DNA from 2 places in the Streptomyces sp. NPDC001530 genome. Region 1 is predicted to be linked to the other one. Evidence: riboswitches for the same ligand, from Rfam matches in the RefSeq annotation. Region 1 holds a riboswitch; the other holds the start of a gene.
The links. A riboswitch is a leader RNA that binds a small molecule or an ion and turns the genes downstream of it on or off. The one in region 1 is predicted to bind cyclic di-AMP.

Region 1 (7,874 bases):
GTACGGATCGAGCCGTACCGAGTCGTCCAGTCGAACCTGCGAGAGCTGGAGGGTCCGCCCCCATGCCCCATCCCTACGTCCTGTTGTCCGCCGCCGTCTCCCTCGACGGCTTCCTGGACGACACCGGTCCCGAGCGGCTGCTGCTCTCGAGCCCGGCCGACTTCGACCGGGTCGACGAGGTACGGGCCTCCAGCGACGCGATCCTGGTCGGCGCGGGCACGATCCGCTCGGACAACCCGCGGCTCCTGGTCAACTCGGCCGAGCGGCGCGCGGCGCGGGTCGCCGCCGGGCGCCCCGAGTACCCGCTGAAGGTCACCGTCAGCGGATCCGGCGACCTGGACCCGGCGGCGCAGTTCTGGCACACGGGCGGCGAGAAGGTCGTCTACACGACGGACAAGGGGGCGGCCAGGGCGGCCGATGCCCTGCGCGGGCTGGACGACGGGCTCGGCGTCGAGCTGGTGTCCACGGGGGCCGAACTCGACTGGCGGGTGCTGCTGGAACACCTCCATGACGTACGCGGTGTGCGCCGCCTCATGGTCGAAGGCGGCGGGCGGGTGCACACCCAGCTGATGCGCGAGGGGCTCGCGGACGAACTGCAGCTCGCCGTCGCGCCACTGTTCGTCGGCGAGCCGGACGCGCCGCGGCTCTTCGGGCCGGGGGCGTATCCCCCCGGGCGCATGCGGCTGGTGGAGACACGGCCCGTCGGGGACGTCGTCCTCATCCGGTACGTCCCCACCGCACCCGGCGCCGGGGCGCTCGCCTCCGCCGCGGACCGGCACTGGCTGGCGCTCGCGTGCGAGCTGGCGGAGCTGTGTCCGCCCTCGGAGACCGCGTTCAGCGTGGGCGCGGTGGTGGTGGCCGCCGACGGGACCGAACTGGCGCGGGGACACTCCCGTGAGGGCGGCGACTTTGTGGTCCATGCCGAGGAGGCGGCGCTCGCCAAGATCGACCCCGCCGATCCGCGCCTCGGCTCCGCCACGGTGTACAGCAGCCTGGAGCCCTGTGCCCGGCGGGCCTCGCGGCCGGCGCCGTGCGCCCGGCTGATCCTCGACGCGGGTGTGCGACGGGTGGTCACCGCGTGGCGTGAGCCCGACACGTTCGTCGCCGGGGCCGACGGGAACGCGCTCCTCGCGGCCGCGGGCGCCGACGTGGTCGTACTCCCGGAGTACGAGGAGCGGGCCAAGGCGCCCAATCGGCACCTTCTGGGATAAATCCCTTGCTTGGGAGTGCCTGTGGAGTGCCTGCGAAGTGTCTGCGCGGGGGTGCGTTTAAACGTGTGTGCTTTGGGTCCCGCGAATGGCGTACACTGGTTTCAACGACGCGGGGTGGAGCAGCTCGGTAGCTCGCTGGGCTCATAACCCAGAGGTCGCAGGTTCAAATCCTGTCCCCGCTACTGAAGGCCAAGGGCCGGAACTCGGATTCACGAGTTCCGGCCCTTGGTGTTTCCCGGCCGTCACCGCCCGGGTGCGACCGGGCGGTGACGGTGCTGTTGAGGGCCCCTGTCCAGCGTTCTTGATCGTTATCACCTGGGGTGATCGGACGGTGCCCCTCCGCATAACAACTGACGCACCGTTAGTTGAGTGGATGTTTATGAGGCGTGGTCAACTCGCCCGTTTTTCGCCGCTGGTGACCCGTAAGTCCTGGCCAAAAGCGTTAATGATCAGTCCGAACAGCTTGGAATCCGGTACCCGCGTCTATTAACGTTCGATAACGCAGCGCGGTCGTCCCAGCCGTCACAAGAGGCGGCTCCGTGCGCACGCGCCGAATCCCGCAAGGGAGCCGGGGAACCACCAACTTGGGGTGAATCGAGCGTCTTCCACGGTGGAACAAACCGTGGTTGACGCGCGTAGGAGACCTTCCTGCTCCGAACCCGTCAGCTAACCCGGTAGGCGAGAAGGAAGGAAAGGAGCGCGCCCACGTGGCGTCCAACCGGCCTGCCCAGCAAACCTCGTTCGCGCCGAACGACACCCAGCCCTTCGGCTACGCGTACGGCAACGACGAGGGTCCCTGGGAGGAGTGGAATCCCACCGAGGATTCCGTCCGTCCCGTTCGCGGCCGGCACCGCGTCAGCAAGCAGCGCGGCGGAGGACTCGCCCGCAGCTCCACGGTTCTCGGCGTAGGCGTCATCGCCGCTGTCGGCGCGGGCGGCATGGCCACCGCGGCGCCCGGCAAGCCTCCGGTGTCGATCTCGCTGCCCGACCTGTCGTCGGTCACCGACTCCGCCAAGGCCCTGATATCCGACGCCGAATCCAGCGCACCCAAGGGTTCCGCCACCCCGCTCACCAGCGCCGGTCTGACCAGCGCCGACGCCGCGCAGGGCAGCACGGACGCGGGCGAGGCCCTGCGCGCCCGCATCATGCAGCAGGCCGAGTCGCAGCAGGACCAGGTCGACAGCGCCGCCCAGGAGGCCGCCGAGGCCGCCGCCGCGAAGCAGGCCGTCGCGCTCGCCGCCAAGGAGCAGGACGAGGCAGAGGCCAAGGCCGCCGCCGCCAAGAAGAAGGCGGAGGAGGAGGCCAAGGCGAAGGCCGAGGCGGAGCGCCTCGCCGAACTCGCCAAGAGCTACTCGCTGCCCACCTCCTCGTACACGATCACGTCGACCTTCGGGCAGGCCGGCTCCATGTGGTCCTCGGGCTACCACACCGGCCTGGACTTCGCCGCGCCCACCGGCACGCTGCTCAAGGCGATCCACAGCGGCACCATCACGGAGGCGGGCTGGGCCGGCGCGTACGGTTACCGCACGATCCTCACCCTCGAGGACGGCACGGAGCTGTGGTACAACCACCAGTCGTCGATCGGAGTCAGCGTCGGGCAGAAGGTCACCACGGGTGACGTCATCGGGCGCGTGGGCGCGACCGGCAATGTCACCGGGCCGCATCTGCACCTGGAGGTCCACCCCGACGGCGGGGACGCGATCGACCCGATGGCGTGGCTGCGCAGCAAGGGCCTCACCCCCTGAGCCGACGCTCGCCTCGAACCCCTGAGCCAGCCGGCTCTCGCCCCAGCTCCTGAGCCGGCTCTCGGCTTCAGCCCCCTGAGTTGATGCTCGCCTCAAAGCGTTGAGTCGACGCTGGCCTCAACCCTCTGAGGCCGACTCTCTTCGAACCCGGCCCGGTTCTCTTCTGATCCCCGGCGGTCCTGACGACACCCCCCCGACGTCAGGGCTGCCGGTCAGGCGTTTGCGGAATTCATGAATCCGGTACGGCGTTGGATTCGACCATGACTTCTCTGCGCAAGCTCGGTTCCTCCGACCTCGAGGTCTTCCCGCTCTCCCTCGGCGGCAACGTCTTCGGCTGGACCGCCGATGAGGCCCAGTCCTTCGCTGTGCTCGACGCGTACACGGCCGTCGGCGGCAACTTCGTCGACACCGCCGACTCGTACTCGGCGTGGATCGAGGGCAACAAGGGCGGTGAGTCCGAGACCATCATCGGCAAGTGGCTCAAGGCCCGCGGCAACCGTTCGGACGTCGTGGTGGCCACCAAGGTCAGCCAGCACCCCGAGTACCCGGGGCTGTCCGGTGCCAACATCAAGGCCGCGGCCGACGCGTCCCTGCGCCGTCTGGACACCGATTACATCGACCTCTACTACACGCACTTCGACAAGCCGGAGGTGCCGGTCGAGGAGATCATCGGTGCGCTCGACGAGCTGGTGAAGGCGGGCAAGGTGCGGCACATCGCCGCCTCCAACATCTCGCCCGAGCGGCTCCAGGAGTCCCTGGAGTTCTCCGACCGCGAGGGCCTCGCGCGCTACGTCGCCCTTCAGCCGCACTACAACCTCGTCTCGCGCGACACCTACGAGGGCGCTCTTCGGGACGTCGCCTCACGCTCCGGCCTAGCGGCCGTCCCGTACTACGCCCTCGCGTCCGGGTTCCTCACCGGCAAGTACCGCCCGGGTGCGACGGTCGACAGTGCGCGTGCGCAGGGCGCCGGCAAGCACCTGGAGACGGAGCGTGGCCGGAAGGTCCTTGCCGCCCTCGACGAGGTCGCCCAGGCCCATGACGCCCCGATCGCCACGGTCGCCCTCGCCTGGCTCGCCGCCCAGCCGACGGTCGCGGCGCCGATCGCTTCCGCGCGGACCGTTGAGCAGCTGCCGGCGCTGCTCGGGGTGGCGGACCTGGCCCTTACGGCCGCGGAGCTGACGAAGCTGACGGAGGCGTCGGCGTAACCGCCGAGTGTTTTCGCCCCCGCCGCCCCTACCCATTCCCGTCCCTTGGGGGCTCCACCCCCAAACCCCCGCCAAGGGGCTCCGCCCCCTGGACCCCCATCGGCCTTGACGGCCTCGTCCTCATACGCCGGACGGGCTAAGGACTTTCCAGCGCCGGCCCGGGGGAAGTTTCAGCCCGTCCGGCGTTTGAGGACGAGCGCGAAGCGCGATACGGGAGTCTGGGGCGGAGCCCCAGGTACGGGACGGGTAGGGGCGGAGGGGGCGAAAAACTACGAGCGGTACGGGTTGTACGCGGGATACGGCGCCGCAGGCCCGTAGAGCCGGCCGGGCCCGTGCGGCTGGCCGGGCCCGGTCGGTTGGGCGGGCCCATACGGTTGGGCGTGGCTCACGTACCCGTACGCGGGCCACGGCTGCGGATACGCGAGCACCGGAGCCGTCGCCCGCGCGGCGTACGCCAGCGCCGGCCGAGCAACCTCCCGCCGCCGCCACAGCTCATCGAGCAACTCCCGCTCCCGTACGACGAAGTCGGCACCCGCCCGCCCCCGCCGCCCCCGGTGACGCAGGAACGCCAGCGAGGTCGCGTACGCCTCGTACTCCGCGACCGAGCGAGCCGCACCCTTCCCGAAGTGATGGCCGGCCCACTCGCGGGCGAGCCGCCGCGCCCGCATCGAGCCGAGGACGTACGGCTCCGTCGCGGTCAGCCACCCGGCGACGGCGTACGCGGGCAGTTCCGAGCGGATGGTGCGCAGCTCCCGCTGCCGGGTCCAGACGGCCAGCCAGGTGAGCAGCCCGAACGCGGGCACCATGAACGCCGCGTACACCGCGAAGAAACCGTACTCCCCGAAGTTCGACGAGCCGTTCCACGCGGAGTGCATGCCCATGGCGAGCAGCAGCCCGCCGAGGGGGAGCAGGACGCGGCGCAGATGCTGGCGCTCGGCGGACAGCGCGGCGATGCCGAAGCCGATGCCGGTCAGCACGGTGAACAGTGGGTGCGCGAAGGGCGACATCACCACGCGGACGAAGAAGGTCGCGGCGGTCACGGACGCGAGCCCGCGCTCGCCGCTGAGCTGGTCGGTGCCGAATGCGGTGCCGAGGTAGAGGATGTTCTCGGTGAACGCGAAGCCGGTGGCGGTGACCCCGGCTATCACCACCCCGTCGACGATCCCGGTGAAGTCCCGTCTGCGGAAGAGGAAGACCAGCAGGACGGCCGCCGCCTTCGCGGACTCCTCGACGATGGGCGCTATGACGGTCGCGCCGAGGGTGTTGGCGTGGGACGGATCCGCGGTCGCGGTCGCTATCCATCTGGTCGCGAAACTGTTCGCGACGATCGCGATGAGCGCGGCCGCGCAGGCTCCCCAGGCGAAGGAGAAGATCAGGTTCCGCCAGGGGCCGGGTTCGACCCGGTCCAGCCACCGGAAGGCGGCTATGAGGAGCGGCACGGGGAACACGGCGAGGCCGAGGCCCACCAGAAAGCCCTCGGTGCCGGTCTGTTCGCGGACGAGGGCGAGGATGACGAGCCCGGACATGGCGAGCAGGGTGATCAGCGCGCCGTACCGCACCCATCTGCGCTGCCACCAGTGGGCGTGCCGCAGCGGCGCACCGCCGGTGGGGCCGCTGGGGTGCGTCGGGTACGGGGGACAGGTGGCCACGGCTTTGACCCTAACGAGGAAGGGGCGCAGCCCGCGACGGCGCCTGGTGCCGCCCGGGGGGGTTCCCGAGAGCCGCCGAAGAGACGCCCGAGAGACTCCCGCGGGTTTCAGCGAGAGCCTCAGCGAGGCTTCAGCGCGGCAGCCTTGGCCGTCGCCGGACTGCTGGTCCGATTGCTGCCCGGGTGGTTGGTCCGGAGCTGCCCGGGTGGTTGGTCCGGTGCTAGCCGGGTGGTTGATCCGGTGCTACCGGATGGTTGGTTCGGTCACTGCTTCGCATGCTGGTCCGGGTGGTCTACGAGGTGCTGTACGCGCCGGAACAGCAGGTCGTTCACCACATGACCCTTGTCCAGTCCCTGGCCCTCGAAACGGGTCAGCGGCCGGAAGTCGGGACGTGGCGCGTAACCGCCGTCGGGCTGGGTGTTCTCGAAGTCCGGGTGCGCGTTCAGCACTTCGAGCATCTGTTCTGCGTATGGCTCCCAGTCGGTCGCGCAGTGCACGAGGGCGCCCGGCTTGAGGCGGGTCGCGACGAGGCTGAGGAACTCCGGCTGGATCAGCCGCCGCTTGTGGTGCCGCTTCTTGGGCCAGGGGTCGGGGAAATACACGCGCAGCCCGCTGAGGGACTCGGGCGGGAGCATCTCCCTGAGCAGGATGATCGCGTCGCCGTTGCCGACCCGGATGTTGGACAGTCCGCTCCGGTCGGCGAGATTGAGCAGGTTGCCCTGCCCCGGCGTGTGCACGTCGACGGCGAGGATCCCGGTCTCCGGGTCCTCGGCGGCCATCTGCGCGGTGGCCTCGCCCATCCCGAACCCGATCTCGAGCACGACGGGCAGGTCACTGCCGAACAACTCCGCCAGATCGATCGTCCGCTGCCCGTCGATGTCCAGCCCCCACTTGGGCCACAGCCGCTGCAGCGCGTCCGCCTGCCCGGCCGTCACCCGGCTCCGCCGCGGCTGAAAACTCCGGATCCGCCGCTCGAAGTGCGAACCGGCAGGGTCCGCCTTCGGTCCGTCGGGGAACCGGGGCTCCCCCTTGGCACGGGTGTGACGCAGCGAGGCCCCGGCCGGGGAGGCGAGCTGCGGCTCTTCGACGGAGTCAGGGAAGTCAGACACAGTGGGGTCGATTTTACGGCGGTTTCTTCGCCCCTCCGCCCCTACCCATCCCATACCTGGGGGGGTCCGCCCCCCCAGACCCCGTATCGCGCCTCGCGCTCGTCCTCAAACGCCGGACGGGCTGAAAAATCAGTCCCTCCGGCGTTTGAGGAGCGGGGTCCGGGGCGGAGAAACCTCACGCCCGCGCCAGCGCGGCCAGCGCCCTGCGGGCAACCTCTCTGCCAATCGGCAGCGAAGCCGTAGCGGCGGGCGAAGGCGCGTTGAGTACGTGCACCGTCCGCGGCCCCTCCCGGATCAGGAAGTCGTCCACCAGCGTGCCGTCACGCAGGACGGCCTGCGCACGAACCCCGGCCGGGGCAGGCAACAGGTCGTCCGGCGTCACCGCCGGCAGCAGCCGCCGCACCGCCGAGGTGAACGCCGGCTTCGACAGCGACCGCCGCAGCTCCCCGGTCCCGTACCGCCAGTGACGCCGAGCGATCCGCCAGGATCCGGGCCAGGCCAGCGTCGCGCCCAGCTCCCGGGGGCGGACGACCCCCCACCCGTACCCTTCGCGCGCCAGCGCAGGCACCGCGTTGGGCCCGATGTGCACATCCCCGTCGATCCCCCGGGTGAGATGCACCCCGAGGAAGGGGAAGGCGGGGTCCGGCACCGGATAGACGAGCCCGTGCACCAGCTCGGGTCGCGCCAGCGAGTAGTACTCACCCCGGAAGGGCACGATCCGCATTCCGGGGTCGTCCCCGGCGAGCCGCGCGATCTCGTCGCAGTGCAGCCCCGCGCAATTGACCAGCACGCGCCCGCGGACGACTGCACCGTCGGCCGTACGGACGGCGGCGCCGAGGCCGGGGCGCCGGTCGACGCGGACGACCTCCGCCCCGTACCGGATCTCGGCCCCGGAGGACTCCGCGAGCTGCCGGGCCACCGCGACGAAGTCGCAGATCCCGGTCGTGCCGACGTG
Region 2 (7,874 bases), on a different contig from region 1:
GTGTCGTCGGCCCGGTGAGCGCCAGCGCGCCGGCCTCGACCCGGCCCGGAACGGTGGCCTTCCACCCACCGAGGTCCTCGTCGACCAGCATCTCGATCGGGGCGTAGTCCATGCCGCGCATCTCGGCTCCGAACATACTGATCATCTCGGCGGGCCAGCTGCCGGCCTGACCGCTGAAGATCATCTGCAGTGCCTCGCGCTGCGCGTCGTCGGCCCTCTCGTCGAAGAAGACGGCCGCGTACGCGTCGGAGTGCTCGGCCCACACATTGCCGACGAACGAGCTGAGCATCAGCACATTGAGGCCTTCCAGCGGCACATCGCCGTAGTGCCCCTCCCGTATGTGCCAGGCCAGGACTCCGTCGCAGTCACCGTAGGTGGGAGGCTGCGCGAACGAGCATGGGCACGGCACATCGCACTTGCAGGTGTCGAACCAGTCCCCGGACACATGCCACTGCGGAACAGCGCTTGCCGTCTCAGCCATGTCATCGCCTCCTCGCGGCCTGCACCGGGTGATCGGGTGGTCGGTCATCTCGCGGGGACACATCGCCGTGGGACACCGCATCCGCTCGCAGACGCGGGTCATCAGCTCCATTCTCCGTCCCGTTCTCGCAGGCAATCCAAGAACTCCCGGGCAGCGCGGCCACCGCGCGATCGGGCGGCTTCTGTGGTGACCTGGAATCGCGTTCCGTAACCGGGCATCCCTCGCTGCGCCCATGCGGCCCGGCAATCTCCTCCCCGCCCGCGAGATGACCGTCGCCTGGTCCCTGATGCTGGTGCTCGCCCTGCTTGCATGGCTCCTTGTCGTGGGGCAGGCCGACGACACCGGGGTGGGACCGGGGACGATGGGCCTCGGCCTGCCGCTGTTCCTGCTGCTCTGGGTGATCATGACGATCGCCATGATGTTCCCGTCCGTGGCGCCGGTGGCGGTCACCTGGGCCCGGGCCATCGGGCGTCAGTCGTCCGGTGCCGCCCGCGCGGCCCGGATCGCCCAGTTCGCGGGCGGATACCTGATCGCCTGGGCGGCATTCGGGCTCGTCGTGTACGGGATCCTCACCGCGACCGGCGATCTGGTCGACAGCCACCCCGAAACCGGGCGCTGGATCGGCGCCGGAGCCTTCCTGCTCGCCGGACTCCACCAGTTCACTCCGCTCAAGAACCTCTGTCTGCGCCACTGCCGAAGCCCCGTGGGCCAGCTCGTGCGCTACGCCGGTTACCGGCCGGGCGCCCGCGATCTGCGCGTCGGCGCCCACCACGGGCTCTACTGTGTCGGCTGCTGCTGGGCGCTCATGATCGTCCTCGTGCCGCTGGGCACCATGAACATCGCGGCGATGGCCGGACTCGCGGTCGTCATCTTCATCGAGAAGCTGTGGCGGCTGGGACCGGTGTTCAGCGCCGTCGTCGGTGTCGTGTTCCTGGTCCTGGCCGTACTGGCGCCGTTCCAGAGTTGGCTGCTGCCAGGACTGGAGCATTCCGGGCCGTCGATGCAGCCGATGACGTGACGGCAGTTCCGGACCGTCGATGCAGCCGATGACGTGACCATCAACTCCGGGCGCGCGACCGCCCGTTCGCCGCCGCCGCCGTATGGACGTCGTGTGGGCCTGGGGACAGCCAGTACGACGAAGGTCACAAATACATATCGGACACTTCGCGCTTCAACCTTCACACGAGGCACACAAATTGGCTAAGTTGACGGGCAGGCCGCACGACTCCCTCCGGCGAACCCCGCCGGTTCGCGCGGCCGCCGCCGCATCCGGTGCACCCCCGTGGCAGCCGGAGCCGGGGACCCGACGACCCGGGGTGAATCGGCCCAACTGCCCAGCAGGGCAAGGGCCGTAGGGCATACCTTCCGGAACCGTCGGCCCGAACCCGACAGCCGACTCGGTAGGCGGAGCACGGAAGGAGCGCGTCTCCCATGGCGCCGGAACGAACCGTCACGCCTCGCCCGGCAGACGAGCCGAGTCGCGAAGAGGTCCGGCAGCGGATCAGCAGCCTCTACGACCAGGCCGAGAACGCCACCGGGAACTACAACGCGACCCGCGCGATGACCACGGGAACGCGCAGGCGCGTCAATCCGGTGCCCGACAACGAGCGCGGGCGCACCGACACCGCCCTCGACGACGTCACCAGGCAGTGGTTCGACGTGGGGCGCGCGCAGTTGGGCCCGACCGTGCCCGCACGGCTGCCGGCCGACAGGATGCCGAACCGCCCGGCCGAGACGCGACCCGCACGCCCGGCGGAACGTCCGGACGCCGCACCCACCCACCGCGAGCTGGAGGCTGCCGCCCGAGCCGTCCCGGAGTTGACCGCCGGGCCTGCCGCCGGGATGGCTGCCGGTCCCGCGGCGGAGTTGACCGCCAGGGCCGTCGCGGCGCTGCCGGCCGCGCCGGGGACACGGCAGGAAGCCGCCAAGGCCCTGCCCGCACCGGCCGCCGAGCCGCAGCGGACTTCATTGAAGACGTCCAAGGAGCAGATCCAGCAAAAGATCGCAACGGCCCGTGAGTTGCTCTCCAGGCACGTCGCACAGCAGAGCGCTGCGATCGACTCCCGGCCGGCAGTGGACGCCTGGCGTACCGCCGAGGAGCCGGGCCTCCTCCAGGCCGGAGACGAGTGGCACCAACAGCAAGCGGCCACCCCCATCACGGACACGTTCATCTCCGACACGTTCATCACGGACACGTTCAGCGCCGCGGGCATGCCCATCGGCGCGGACAGCGCAGCGGACACCGGGTACGGCAGGAAGGCCGCGAAGGCACTCGCCTTTGCCCGTGGGCAGATCGGCAGGCCGTGCGTCTGGGGCGCGTCCGGACCGGACTCGTACGACTGCTCCAGTCTCACCCAGGCCGCCTGGAAGACCGCCGGGGTCGCACTCCCGCGCACCGCGCACGAGCAGGCGACCGTCGGCACGGCGATCCCCCTCGCCGACATCCGCCCCGGCGACCTGATCTTCTTCTACGGCAACGTCAGCCACGTCGGCCTCTACATCGGCAACGGCATGATGATCCACGCCCCGAGCCCGGGGGCCTATGTACGCGAAGAGTCGATCTTCTACGCCGGAGAGTCGACGATCCACAGCGCGACACGGCCGGCGTGAAGCCCTGCGGCCTCCCGGGATGAGTTTCCGCGCACGTGTGGCGCGCGCGTGGCGCACGTGTGGCCGCACGTGTGGCGTCGAAGGACCACGAGACACGTCGAACGACGAGCTGGTCCGCGAGGACTTCCTCGACAGCTTCGACTCGCTGGAGGAGTACGTGCGGCAGCTGGACATACGGGCGCAGCTGGCCCCGGTGGGTGAGCCGGACGTGGCCGGCGTCGCCCAACTCACCCAACGCGCAACGGGTTCACGCGGGTCCCCGACCACAACGGCACGGACACGGCGGTCTTCCGCCACGACCTCGCCGACATCGCCTCGCTGCCGGAGTACGTCCATCTCAACTCGATCATCGGGGAGTTGAGCTCGTGAACGGGATGGCTCGCCACCCGACCGGCGCTCCCCACGGCGGGCGCGCCTGCCGGATGGCCAGGCGGCAAGGAGACGAGGCGTCAGCGCCGTCTCCCCACCGCCTCTTCGACCGGCCGCTTCTCAGCAGATCCTCGGCAGCTGTTCCCCGATCGGCATATCGACCACTCGGGTGCCGCCCAGCCCGGTGCGGGCCACCACCATGCCGGGATGGGCGTCCACGACCTCGCCGATGATCCTGGACTCCGTACCCAGCGGATGCGCCCGCATCGCGTCCAGTACGGCGTCGGCGTGCTCGCGAGGGACAAAGGCCACCAGCTTGCCCTCATTGGCGACGTACATGGGGTCCAGGCCCAGCACGGCGCAGGCGTTGGCGACGGCGGGCGGTACGGGGACGTCGCGCTCCCGGATGACGACCCCGGTGCCCGAGGCCGCCGCGATCTCGTTCAGCGCGGCCGCCAGCCCGCCCCGCGTGGGATCGCGCAGTACGTGCAGATCCGGGGTGACGGCGAGCATGGCTTCGACCAGACCTCCGAGCGCCGCGCAGTCGCTCTCGATCTCCACACCGAATTCCAGGCCCTCGCGCACGGACATGATCGCCACGCCGTGCACGCCGATCGCGCCGCTGACCATCACGACATCGCCGGGCACGACCCGCTGCGGACGCAGGTCGACGCCCGCCGGGATGAGCCCGATACCAGCCGTGTTGACGAAGATCCCATCGCCGTGACCGGCCTCCACCACCTTGGTGTCGCCGGTCGCCACCTCGACGCCCGCGGCCCGCGCCGCCGCACCGAGCGCCTCGGCCACGCGGGCGACGGTCTCCATCTCGACGCCTTCCTCCAGGATGAAGCCGCAGGAGAGGTAGGCGGCCCGGGCTCCGCTCATGGCGAGATCGTTGACGGTGCCGTTGACGGCGAGGTCGCCGATGCTGCCGCCGGGGAAGAACAGCGGGCGTACGACGAACGAGTCGGTGGAGAAGGCCAGTCGGAGGCCGCCGAGCGACAACGCGGCGGCGTCGCCCGACTGAGCGAGCACGTCTCCCCCGTAGGCGGGCGCGAAGATGTGCTGGACCAGCTCCGCGGAGAGCGCCCCGCCTCCGCCGTGGCCCATGACGATGCGGGACTGGTCGCGCAGCGGAGCCGGGCAGGTCCAGGCCGCCGGGTCCAGGGAGGGCGTGATCAGGTCGGTGGTGTCAGACAACGGGGGTCGCCTCCCGGGGCGCGGGGGTGATGTCCAGGCGCCGGTAGAGGTAGTACGCGGCGCAGGCGCCCTCGCTGGAGACCATCGTGGCTCCGAGCGGGGTCCGGGGTGTGCAGAGGGTGCCGAACGCCTCGCACTGGTGCGGCTTGAGCAGGCCCTGCAGGACCTCGCCGCTGCGGCATGCGGCCGGTTCCCGGGTCCGGATGCCGTCGACCGAGAAACGGTACTCGGCGTCGTAGTCACGGTATTTCGGGGACAGCCGCCAGCCGCTGTCGGGGATCACACCGATACCGCGCCAGGCCCGGTCGGTGACCTCGAAGACGTCCTCCAGCATGGCCCGCGCGGCCGGGTTCCCCTCCGGGCGGACGGCACGGGGGTAGGCGTTGTCGACGGTGTGTTCACCGCGCTCCAGCTGCGCCACGGTCCGGCGCACACCTTCCAGGATGTCCAGGGGCTCGAATCCTGTGACGACGATGGGGACGCGGAAGCGCTCCGCCAGCTCCGGGTACTCCCCCACGCCCATCACGCTGCACACGTGCCCGGCCGCCAGGAAGCCCTGGACCCGGCAGCTCGGGGACCGCATGATCGCCTCGATGGCGGGCGGCACGCGCACATGGGACACCAAGAGGCTGAAGTTCGGGATGCCGAGCCTGCGGGCCTGATACACCGTCATCGCGTTGGGAGGCGCGGTCGTCTCGAAGCCGATGCCGAAGAACACCACCTCGCGGTCGGGGTTCTGCTGGGCGATCCGCAGGGCGTCGAGCGGCGAGTAGACGACCCGCACGTCGCCGCCTTCGCCGCGTACCTGGAAGAGGTCGCGTCCGGTGCCGGGCACGCGCAGCATGTCGCCGAAGGAACAGAAGGTCACCCCCGGGCGGGAGGCGATCTCCAGTGCCTTGTCGATGACCTCCAGGGGGGTCACACACACGGGGCAGCCGGGGCCGTGGATCAACTCGACCTGGTCCGGCAGGAGTTGGTCGATGCCGTGGCGGATGATGGTGTGCGTCTGGCCTCCGCAGACCTCCATCAGCGACCACGGTCTGGTCACCGTGGAGTGGATGTCGTCGAGCAGCCGACGCGCCAGGTCCGGGTCCTGGAACTCGTCGATGTACTTCACTTCCGCGCCTCCTCTCCCGCGGGCGGCAGGGCTGCGCCCGCCTCCGCGGCCATGTCCCAGGGGTCGCCGAACTCCTCCTGCAGCATGCCGAGGGTGGCGAAGAGCTCGAGCGTCTGCTTCGCCGATTCCTCGTCGAGGCGCTGCAGGGCGAATCCGACGTGGACGATGGCGTACTCACCGACCTGGAGGTCGGGCAGGTACTCCAGGCACACCTCCTTGACCACACCGCCGAAGTCGACGTTGGCCATCCGGGTGCCGTCACGTTCCTCGATGTCCAGCACTCTGCCGGGTACCGCCAGGCACATGGGCCTCTCCTCGCTCTGGGTCGTGCGTCGTCGCCCGGCGCCGCCGGGTCGGTTCGTCAGTCGGTGGCTCGGGTACGGTCCTTGGCACGCGCGGCGACCACGAGCTGGCCGAGGGCCAGACCGCCGTCGCCCGGCGGGACCAGGTGGTGGCGCAGGACCGTGAAGCCGTCCGCGGCCAGGGCCGCCGCGCACGCGGAGGAGAGCAGGGAGTTGGCGAACACGCCGCCGGTCAGAGCGACCGTCTCCACTTCGTGCCGCTCTCGCGCCAGCGCACACATGTGGTGGACGAGTCCGGTGACGGCCCTGTGGAATCGGGACGCGACCAGGGCCGCTCCCGCGCCCGCTCGAAGGTCGTCGACGATCGCCGCGAGGACGGGGGCCGGATCCGCGACGAAAGGCGCCGCTTCCGCCACGCCGGGTGCGCCATCCGCCCCCGGCGCACCGCCACCCGGCTCGGCACCGGTATCCGCCCCCGGCGCACCGCCACCCGGCTCGGCACCGGTATCCGCCCACACCGCACCGCCGCCCAGCCCCGCACCCGCATCCGCCCACACCGCACCGCCGCCCAGCCCGGCACCGGCATCCGCCCGCACCCCGAACGCGTACGCCGCGCTGTCCCCGGCGGCTGCCGTCAGCGCGGCGGCCTCCAGCTCGACCGCCGCCTGGGCTTCGTATCCGGCCCGGTGGCAGACGCCCGCGAGGGACGACACGGCGTCGAAGAGCCGGCCCATGCTGGAGGTGGGGACGCAGTTCAGGTGTCGCTCCAACTGCCGTTCCAGCACCCGGCGTTCGTCGGGCGGGCAGGCGGCGACGCAGGCGAGGTCGTCCGACCAGCCGACCCCGGCCGCCCGCAGGTGGGCGAGCGCCATCCGGTACGGCCGGTGCACCGCGGCATCGCCGCCGGGCAGCGGCACGTACGCGAGATGCCCGAACCGAGTGAAGCCGTCGTAGTCCGCGAGCAGGATCTCCCCACCCCACACGGCCCCGTCGTCTCCGTAGCCGGTGCCGTCGAAGGCGACACCGATCACCGGCCGACTGCCGTCCAGGCCCTGTTCGGCCATCGCGGCGGCGACATGGGCGTGATGGTGCTGGACGCGCACGACGGGTCGGCCCGCCGCGTTCCGGTCGGCCCAACGTGCCGAGCGGTACCCGGGATGCCGGTCGGCCGCCAGCAGTTCCGGTCGTACCGGGGTGATCGACTCCAGTTGTACCGTGGCGCGCTCGAAGGCCCGCTGGGTGGCGAGGTCGTCCATGTCCCCGATGTGGGCGGAGAGCCAGGCCCGGCGGCCTTCGCCGAGGCAGAGCACGTTCTTGAGGTCCCCGCCGACGGCGAGGGCCGGGCGCACGGGCACCGGAAGGGTCAGTGGGAGGGGCGCGTAGCCGCGGGCGCGGCGCACCAGCAGCGGCTCGCCGTCGCACACGCGCACCACGGAGTCGTCGCACGGCACATGGATCGGCCGGTCGTGGGTGAGCCAGCCGTCGGCCAGGTGCGCCAGCCGCTCCAGCGCCTCCTGGTCGTCGGTGACGATCGGCTCACCGGACACATTGCCACTGGTCATGACGACCAGCCGGGGCCCGTCGGGTTCGCCGGGCAGGCCGAACAGCAGATGGTGCAGGGGGGTGTACGGCAGCATGACGCCGAGGTCGGGGCTGCCGGGTGCGACGGACGCGGCCGGACGTGGTGCCCCCGGCCCGACGAACGCCTCCGTACGGCGGCGCAGTAGCACGATGGGCCTGGTGGCACTGCCGAGCAGGCCCCGCTCCTCGGGACCGAGCCGGACGAGATGCTCGA

Region 2: it holds a riboswitch for cyclic di-AMP, as region 1 does, so the genes downstream of both, ACFY0T_RS20995 (C40 family peptidase) here and ACFY0T_RS26185 (M23 family metallopeptidase) in region 1, are expected to answer to the same signal.

The regions. Positions count from the first base shown of each region.
Region 1 covers NZ_JBIAVS010000012.1:324,785-332,658, forward strand. The annotation lists gene ACFY0T_RS26175 (dihydrofolate reductase family protein) at 63-1,211, shown strand; tRNA gene ACFY0T_RS26180 (tRNA-Met) at 1,320-1,393, shown strand; cyclic di-AMP (ydaO/yuaA leader) riboswitch at 1,750-1,907, shown strand; gene ACFY0T_RS26185 (M23 family metallopeptidase) at 1,919-2,956, shown strand; gene ACFY0T_RS26190 (aldo/keto reductase) at 3,217-4,161, shown strand; gene ACFY0T_RS26195 (PrsW family intramembrane metalloprotease) at 4,431-5,810, opposite strand; gene trmB (tRNA (guanosine(46)-N7)-methyltransferase TrmB) at 6,074-6,919, opposite strand; gene lhgO (L-2-hydroxyglutarate oxidase) at 7,095-7,874, opposite strand, start outside.
Region 2 covers NZ_JBIAVS010000010.1:331-8,204, forward strand. The annotation lists gene ACFY0T_RS20985 (DUF1326 domain-containing protein) at 1-481, opposite strand, end outside; gene ACFY0T_RS20990 (DUF2182 domain-containing protein) at 714-1,499, shown strand; cyclic di-AMP (ydaO/yuaA leader) riboswitch at 1,743-1,888, shown strand; gene ACFY0T_RS20995 (C40 family peptidase) at 1,913-3,091, shown strand; gene hypE (hydrogenase expression/formation protein HypE) at 3,581-4,660, opposite strand; gene hypD (hydrogenase formation protein HypD) at 4,653-5,777, opposite strand; gene ACFY0T_RS21010 (HypC/HybG/HupF family hydrogenase formation chaperone) at 5,774-6,082, opposite strand; gene hypF (carbamoyltransferase HypF) at 6,139-7,874, opposite strand, start outside.